DNA from 2 places in the Aliihoeflea sp. PC F10.4 genome. Region 2 is predicted to be linked to the other one. Evidence: predicted binding sites of a transcription regulator. Region 2 holds the regulator's gene; the other holds the start of a gene.

Region 1 (4,212 bases), 1.9 Mb from region 2:
CATTTCCTCGAACCAGTTGCCGCCGACGCCCCGCACGCCCTCGACCGGACGCATGGACGCGTTCTCGTTGACCTCGGAGAACAGCTTGCCAAGCGCGCCGGCCGTATGGATGGCGATGGCGAGCACGCCGGCCAGCGGGCCGATGCCGACCGCGAAGACGAGGATGAGCGCGATGAGAATTTCCGGAACGCCGCGACACACTTCGAGGAAGCGGCGCGAGACCCAGAAGATCGCGCGGGTCGGTGCAAGGTTGCGCGCGGCGGGAAAGGAAAGCGCAAAGGCGGCAGCCGCACCGAGGATCGTCGCCGTCAACGCCATGAAAATCGTCTCGACGATCAGGCGCAGATAGACCCAGAAATCGGAATACCAGTAGACGATGGATCCTTGCACAGCGCGTCCGTTTTCGCCGCGCGGCAAGAGCAGTTTGTCGAATTCGAGGTTCGGCATGATCGTGCCGAAATAGTCGAAGATGCGTGGCAGGCCGGAAGCCAGCCGGTCCGGGTAGAACCGGGCGACATAGACCGATGCCGCAAGAACGGCGATGAAGCAGGCGATGAAAAGCAGGTTCATCGCCATGCGCTGGCGCTTCAAATCGGCGCGGTGGCGTTCAAACGCGGAAACGGCGTCCTCGCCGTCGCGGCGATAGGGCAGGTCGAGATTTGCCATGGATCAGCCTACGAGCGCTTCGGCCTTGGCGATCTGCGCCTTGGCGATTTCGGCAGCGGAAAGCTCGGGCTGCACCGGAGCGCCTCCAAGCGACGTCGAGGTCATCCCTTCATGGAAGGCTTCCTCGGCTTCGGCACCGTAGATTTCGCGCGCCATGCGCATCGTAAGTTGCGCCGGTTCACCGTCGAAGACGACCTTTCCTTCGGCAAGACCGATGATCCGGTCGCAATAGGTGCGTGCGGTATCGAGCGTGTGAAGGTTACAGATGACGGTGATGCCGTCCTCGCGGTTGATGGTACGCAGCGCGTCCATCACGATCTTGGCGTTGAGCGGGTCGAGCGAGGCGATCGGCTCGTCGGCGAGCAGGATTTTCGGCTCCTGCACGAGCGCGCGGGCGATGGCAACGCGCTGCATCTGACCACCCGAAAGCGTGTCGGCCTGCTGAAGCGCGGTGTGCGCCATGCCGAGACGATCGAGGGCCTTGATCGCGAAGGCACGCTCGGCGGCAGTGAAATGCTGGAGGAGGCTGGCGACGAGGCCGTGATGGTAAAGACGGCCGGTCAGAACGTTGGTGATCACGTCGAGACGACCGACGAGATTGAACTGCTGGAACACCATCGCGCAGGTCGCGCGCCACTCGTGAAGCTCGCGGCCCTTGAGCTTCGTGATGTCGCGGTTCTTGAAGAGGATGTGCCCTTCGCTCGGCTCGGCGAGGCGGTTGATCATGCGCAGCAGCGTGGATTTGCCAGCGCCGGAACGGCCGATGATGCCGACGATCTGCCCGTCGGGGATCTCAAGCGAGATGTCGTCGACCGCCTTGCGGTCCTTGAAGGCTTTGGTGAGGCCGTCGATCTTCAGCATGATGATCTCCTCGTCGTGTGCGTCTGGGCGGTGTGAAATGCGAAACAGGCCCGCATCGGTCGATGCGGGCCTGTTTCGGCTGAATGCTTAGCGGGAACCTTCGAGTTCGCGCTGACGCATGGCGACGACGTTCTCGAAGAACGAATGGTCGACGGCCTTGAAGCCCTGACCTTCGCCATTGGAGACGTCGACATAGCACTGGTAGTCGGTCTCGTTCAGGTTCGCGAGCCAGTCATTGACGATCTGCTTGGCTTCTTGCGGCATCGACTTGCGGTTTACCCACGGGCCGTTCGGGATCAGGTTCGACTGCCAGATGATGCGAAGATCGGCCATGTCGAGCAGGTCCTTGTCGACCATCGAGCGCAGAGCGCCGCGCGAATAACCCTGCGATTCCTCACCGACGCCCGACGTCCAGGTGACGCCCGCATCGTACTGGCCGTTCAGAACGGCGACGACAGCCTGTTCGTGACCGCCGCCGAAGCCGGTGTTCGAGAAATACTCGTCGATGTTGATTTCGGCAGCTTCAAGCTCGGCCTTCGGCACGAGGTAGCCCGAGGTCGAGTTCGGGTCGGCGAAGGCGAGCGAGTGGCCCTGCATGCCTTCCAGATCTTCGATGCCCGAGTCGGACTTCGTATACATCATGGCGTAGTAGCCGTCCGAACCGTCGTTCTCGAGTGCGACGAAGACCGGCTCGACCGCTTCGGCGTCCTGAAGATAGATGCCGGCATAGCCCGAAGCGCCGAGCTGGGCGGCGTCGAGCTGGCCCGAAACGAGGCCCTGCATGACGCCGGCATAGTCGGAAGCCGGGTAGAGTTCGACCGGCACGCCGAGCGCTTCGCCGAGCTGCTGGACCATGCAGTCGTTCTTGCGCAGGCGGTCTGCTTCGTTTTCGCCGCCCAGAAGGCCGACGCGGAAGGCCGGCATTTCGGACTTCCAGTCGTCCTGCGCTGCGGCAGGGGCGACGAGGGCGGAAGCGGCGATCGCCGCGGCACAGGTGGTACGGATGAGATGCGCGAACATTGCGAAGCTCCCAAGCTTTCGTTGCGTCTGGAATTCTGCGACCGATACCTTTTGGCCGGTCTGACGCGGGGAGCTTTAGGGCGCGCTTGCGACAGCGCGATTACTGTTTCCTGACGGTTTCATGACAAATCACAGGCGCAGAAGTCTTGTGTGCTCAAGGCGCGGGCAAGTGCCTGTCCAGTCGTCAGATCGTCTCGTATTTCTCCAGAAAAGCCTCGACGGAAAGCTTGCGGAAATCGTCGAGCGCCAGGCGAAGCCGTGCGTGATCCCAGTCCCACCAGGAAAGCGCCTGAAGACGATTGGCGACGGGCGCAGGAAAACGCTCGCGGATCGGCTTCGCCGGCACGCCCGCGACGATGAGGTAGGGCGCGACATCCTTGGTGACGACCGCGCCGGAGCCGATCACAGCGCCGTCGCCGATCTTCACGCCCGGCAGGATGGTCGCGCCATGGCCAAGCCATGTGTCGTGGCCGATAGTGATCTTGTGCTCACGCCGCCACTCGAAGAAAGCCGCGTCGTCTTCGGCGCCGTCCCAGTAACTCGCAGAGCGGTAGGTGAAATGATGCAGCGTGGCGCGTTCGATGGGATGGTTCGTCGCGTTGATACGGCAGGCGGCGGCGATGTTGGAGAACTTGCCGATTTCCGCGCACCAGACGCTGCCGTCCTCCATAATGTAGGAATAGTCGCCGAGCGTGGATTCGGAAATCCGCGTGCGCTCGGCAACCTCCGTGTAACGGCCGAGCGTCGAGTTGCGAACATTGGCGGTTTCATGGATGGCGGGCTGTTCGGAGAGTTTTGCGGTCATGCGGCCCTCGCCGGTGCGAAGGCGGAGACGTCGATGACGCGGTCGGCGACCGTCTCACGTACATCGGCATCATGGAAGATGCCGAGCAGGGCGACACCGCCGGCCTTCTTTTCGGCAATCATCTCGATGACGACCTGCCGGTTGGCGGCGTCGAGCGAGGCGGTCGGCTCGTCGAGGAGCAGGATCGCATGGTCGGTTATGAAGCCGCGCGCGATGTTGACGCGCTGCTGCTCGCCGCCGGAGAAGGTCGCGGGCGGCAGATGCCACAACCGTTCGGGTAGGTTGAGCCGGGCAAGAAGCGTGCTTGCGCGCTCGCGCGCGGTTTCAGCGGGCGTTCCCCGCTCGATCAGCGGTTCGGCGACGATGTCGAGCGCGCCGATGCGCGGGACGACGCGCAGAAACTGGCTGACATAGCCGATCGTCTCGCGGCGGACACCCAGCACTGTTCGCGGATCGGCCTTGGCTATATCGATCAGAGTGTCGCGATGCTTGACGATGATCTGTCCGGTATCGACGGCGTAATTGCCGTAGACCATCTTGAGGATCGAGCTTTTGCCTGCGCCCGAGGGGCCGCCGAGAATGGCGCATTCGCCAGCTTTCAGCGAAAAGGATACATCCTCCACGACCGGCAGGCGCAGGCCGCCGCGCATATGCATGGTGAAGGTCTTGGCGACTTCGGAAACGACGAGCGGGGTAGGCATCACGGCATCCTTTCCGAACGGTTTTTGGGGCGAGAATCCATAATCACACCTGAAGGATCGAGGAGACGAGAAGCTGCGTGTAGGGCGCTTGCGGATCGTCGAGCACGCGGTCCGTGAGGCCATGTTCGACGACGCGTCCGTCCTTCATCACCATCATCC
Region 2 (4,212 bases):
GCGCAGAACGTCAATGTCTTCTACGGACAGAAGCAGGCGCTGTTCGACGTCTCAGTCAACGTGCCCGACCGCTCCGTCATCGCGTTCATCGGTCCTTCGGGTTGCGGCAAGTCGACCTTCCTTCGCTGCCTCAACCGCATGAACGACACGATCGAGGGTTGTCGCGTCGAAGGCGACATCAAGCTCGACGGGCAGGACGTCTACGATCCGAAGATCGACGTGGTGGAACTGCGCGCCCGCGTCGGCATGGTGTTCCAGAAACCGAACCCGTTCCCGAAGTCGATCTTCGAGAATGTCGCGTACGGTCCAAAAATCCACGGCCTTGCTTCCAACAAAAGCGAACTGGAAGAAATCGTCGTCACCAGCCTGAAGAAGGCGAGCCTCTTCGAGGAGGTGAAGGACCGTCTGCACGAGCCGGGCACGGGACTTTCGGGCGGCCAGCAGCAGCGCCTGTGCATCGCGCGCGCCATCGCGGTCTCGCCGGAAGTGATCCTGATGGACGAGCCGTGCTCCGCGCTCGATCCGATCGCGACCGCCAAGATCGAGGAACTGATCGACGAGTTGCGCGCCAATTACACGATCGCGATCGTGACGCACTCGATGCAGCAGGCGGCTCGCGTGTCGCAGCGCACGGCGTTCTTCCATCTGGGCCTGCTCGTCGAGGAAGGGCCGACGGAAGCGATCTTCACCGCGCCGAACGACAAGCGCACGCAGGACTACGTCACCGGCCGCTTCGGCTGACCGGACGGGGAGAGGGCAGGACCATGGGTGGACATATCGTAGCCTCCTTCGACGAGGAACTCGGCGAGATCGACCGGCTGATCCGCGAAATGGGCGATCTGGCGCAAAGCATGGTGTCTGCGGCGACGAAATCGCTGCTCGACAACGATGTCGCGCTCGCCCAGCGCGTCATATCCGACGATATGTCGATGGACGACCGACAGCGCCAGATCGACGAACGGGCCATCACGCTGATCGCCAAGCGTCAGCCGATGGCGCAGGATCTGCGTGCTGTGGTCGCCGCTATCCGCATGGCGAGCGATCTCGAGCGTATCGGCGATCTTGCGAAGAACATCGCAAAGCGCGTCAACGCGGTCGGTTCGGGCGTCATGCAGCGCAAGTTGTCCCATTCCATCGATACGATGGCCGGGCTGGTGCGCGCGCAACTGGCTGGCGTCATTGAAAACTATGTCGGGCGCAACGCCGACGTGCTTGTCGATCTGCGGGCGGACGACGAGCATATCGACGTTCATTACACGGCCGTCTTTCGCGAACTTCTGACCTACATGATGGAAGACCCGCGCAACATCACGCCCTGCACGCATCTTCTGTTCTGCGCCAAGAATCTGGAGCGCATCGGCGACCACGCGACGAATATCGCCGAAAACGCCTATTACATGATGGTCGGCAAGCAATTGCCGGTCCATCGCCCCAAGCTCGACGAGACATCGATCTCGGGTGATCCGCGATGATGGCACCGAAGATCATGGTGGTGGAGGACGAGGAGGCGCTGGGCGTTCTTATCCGCTATAATCTCGAAGCCGAAGGTTATCAGGTCGAGACGATCATGCGCGGGGACGACGCCGAAATCCGGCTTCAGGAAACGGTGCCCGATCTTCTCGTTCTCGACTGGATGGTGCCGGCGGTTTCCGGCATCGAACTTTGCCGCCGGCTGCGGATGCGACCCGAGACGGAGCGCTTGCCGATCATCATGCTGACGGCGCGCGGCGAAGAGAGCGACCGGGTGAGAGGGCTTTCGACCGGCGCGGACGACTATCTGGTCAAGCCGTTCTCGACGCCCGAATTCGTCGCCCGCGTGCGCGCGCTTTTGCGCCGGGCAAAGCCGGAAGTGCTTTCAAGTGTGCTCAAGGTCGGCGACATCGTGCTCGACCGCGAAGCGCATCGCACCTATCGCGGCCCGCATGAAGTTCATCTGGGGCCGACCGAATTCCGGCTGCTCGAATTCCTGATGCAGCATCCCGGCCGCGTATTCTCGCGCGGGCATCTGCTCGACAGTGTCTGGGGTGAGACGAACTATATCGACGAGCGAACGGTCGACGTTCATGTCGGCCGCCTGCGCAAGGCGATCAATCCGAACGGAGCGCCGGACGTGATCCGCACGATCCGCGGCGCAGGCTATTCGATCAACGAAAGCTGACCTGTTTCAGGCCGGAAGCTGCTCTACCCTGCCGTTTCCTGCATGGCGTTGACGTAGCCCGGCGCGAACAGCTCGTTGTCTACGGCCTCAAGCGCCTTGCGTGCGCAACCCTCCCGTATCAGCGGCATTTCGTCGGCTTCCAGATCGAACGAGATCACCGCGTCGTGCTGGCCGCCAGCAGTCTGTGCGATCGCCTCGCGGATCGCCGGTTCCATGATGTCGAAAGCGTGCGTTCCCGGCCCCACGACCGCAACGGGAGCAGGGTCGATCAGCGCGAAGAGAGACCCAAGCCCATATCCCAGCGCTTCGCCCGCCCGCATGAAGGCCTCGCGCGCCGGGCCGTCTTTTTGCCGTGCCTCGCCTGCAAGCTGCAACATGGTCTCGCGATCGACATCCGCATCGGGTTCGCACTCGTCCTCCTGGCCTTTCGATGCGCGAAGGATCGCATAGTTTCCCGCATAAGCCTCGACGCAGCCATGGCGGCCGCATCTGCACAAGGCCCCGTGCGGCTTGTAGACCATGTGGCCGAATTCCCCGCCCGACGAATAGGCGCCGGTGAAAAGCTCGCCGCGCAGAACAAGACCCATGCCGATGCCGTTCGACAGGAGGATCGTCACGAAATTGTCCCGATACCGTTCCGGCTCGCGGGCCCGCAGCGCAAGCGCGATCATGTTGCAGTCGTTCTGCACGGTGACGGGGAAGCCGAACCTGGTTTCGATGAAATCGGCGAAGGCGATGCCGCTATGCGGCGTAATCGGTGTCCACAAGAGCGTCCGCCCGCCCGAATCGATGATGCCCTGAATGGCCATCGTCATGCGCATGATTTCCGATGGATCGCGCGCGGCGTCGCCAAGCACGCCCTTGATGATCGTGGATACGGCCTCGATCAATTCCTCGCGGGACGCCGTCAGCGTCGACAGGCGTTCATGTCGCTCGCACACGGTGCGGCCCGCATAGTCGATCACGCTCGCCGAAAGCGTGTTGAGAAGCAGAACGACCGCGAGCACCGTTCCCGCGCGAGGTTCCAGTTCCAGCGAGACCTGCGGACGCCCGCGCCGAACCAGTTCCCCGCCCGAGCCCTTTGCCTGCCGCAGAACGCCTTCGGCGATCAGGTCGGAGGCGATGGCGGAAATCGTCGAATGGCTGAGCCCGGTGCGGGTCGCAAGTTCGGTGCGGGAAGGCTGTCCGTCCCGGCGAACGGCTGCAATCACAAGGGCGCGGTTGCGCTTGCGCAGATCGTCGTGGCGTACGCCCATTGTCATCGAAACGATTCCTCCTGAAGGCGTCTTGATGCACCTTTCAAAGGATATTGACACGTCGGAAATGGTGAGTCATTCTTTTTTTCGAGGCTCGAAAAAAAGAGCCTCCCCAACTGAGGAGGCGCCGTTCACGGCGCAGGGAGGAACATCATGAAGACTTTCACAACCGCCCTTCTGGCGGGTGTCGCGCTTTCCATGACGCTTGCAACCGCAGCGAAAGCCGAAGGACTTGTCATCGGCGTTTCCTGGTCGAACTTTCAGGAAGAGCGCTGGAAGACAGACGAAGCGGCGATGAGAGAAGCCATCGAAGCCGCCGGCAATCGATATATATCGGCCGATGCCCAATCCTCGGCCGCCAAGCAACTCACCGATGTCGAGTCGCTCATCAGCCAGGGTGCGAACGCGCTCATCATTCTTGCGCAGGATTCCTCCGCCATCGGGCCTGCCGTTCAGAACGCAGTGGACGAAGGCATTCCGGTCGTCGGCTACGACCGCCTGATCGAAAATCCGGACGCCTTTTACCTGACCTTCGACAATAAGGAAGTCGGCCGCATGCAGGCGCAGGCCGTATTCGACGTGCAGCCCGAAGGCAATTACGTTTTCATCAAGGGCTCGTCCGCCGATCCGAACGCGGACTTCCTCTTCGAAGGGCAGATGGAGGTTCTCAAGGACGCCATCGATTCTGGCGCGATCACCAATGTGGGCGAAGCCTATACGGATGGCTGGCTGCCGGCCAACGCCCAGCGCAACATGGAACAGTTCCTGACGCAGAGTAACAACGAGGTTGCCGCCGTC

What was found. The regulator PhoB, encoded in region 2, activates phosphate uptake and scavenging genes when phosphate is short. The targets are predictions, from matches to a motif close to TGTCATNNANCTGTCAT.
Region 1: a site for PhoB is predicted at 2,658-2,674, ahead of phnD (phosphonate ABC transporter substrate-binding protein). Genes of this name have one in related genera too.

What each region holds. Positions count from the first base shown of each region.
Region 1 covers NZ_JBTSWH010000001.1:2,377,739-2,381,950, reverse strand. Annotated here, with positions in the region: gene phnE (phosphonate ABC transporter, permease protein PhnE) at 1-666, opposite strand, end outside; gene phnC (phosphonate ABC transporter ATP-binding protein) at 670-1,527, opposite strand; gene phnD (phosphonate ABC transporter substrate-binding protein) at 1,615-2,547, opposite strand; gene ACX82Z_RS12125 (DapH/DapD/GlmU-related protein) at 2,732-3,352, opposite strand; gene phnL (phosphonate C-P lyase system protein PhnL) at 3,349-4,053, opposite strand; gene phnK (phosphonate C-P lyase system protein PhnK) at 4,097-4,212, opposite strand, start outside.
Region 2 covers NZ_JBTSWH010000001.1:4,285,599-4,289,810, forward strand. Annotated here, with positions in the region: gene pstB (phosphate ABC transporter ATP-binding protein PstB) at 1-741, shown strand, start outside; gene phoU (phosphate signaling complex protein PhoU) at 765-1,472, shown strand; gene phoB (phosphate regulon transcriptional regulator PhoB) at 1,472-2,158, shown strand; gene ACX82Z_RS21540 (ROK family transcriptional regulator) at 2,182-3,420, opposite strand; gene xylF (D-xylose ABC transporter substrate-binding protein) at 3,568-4,212, shown strand, end outside.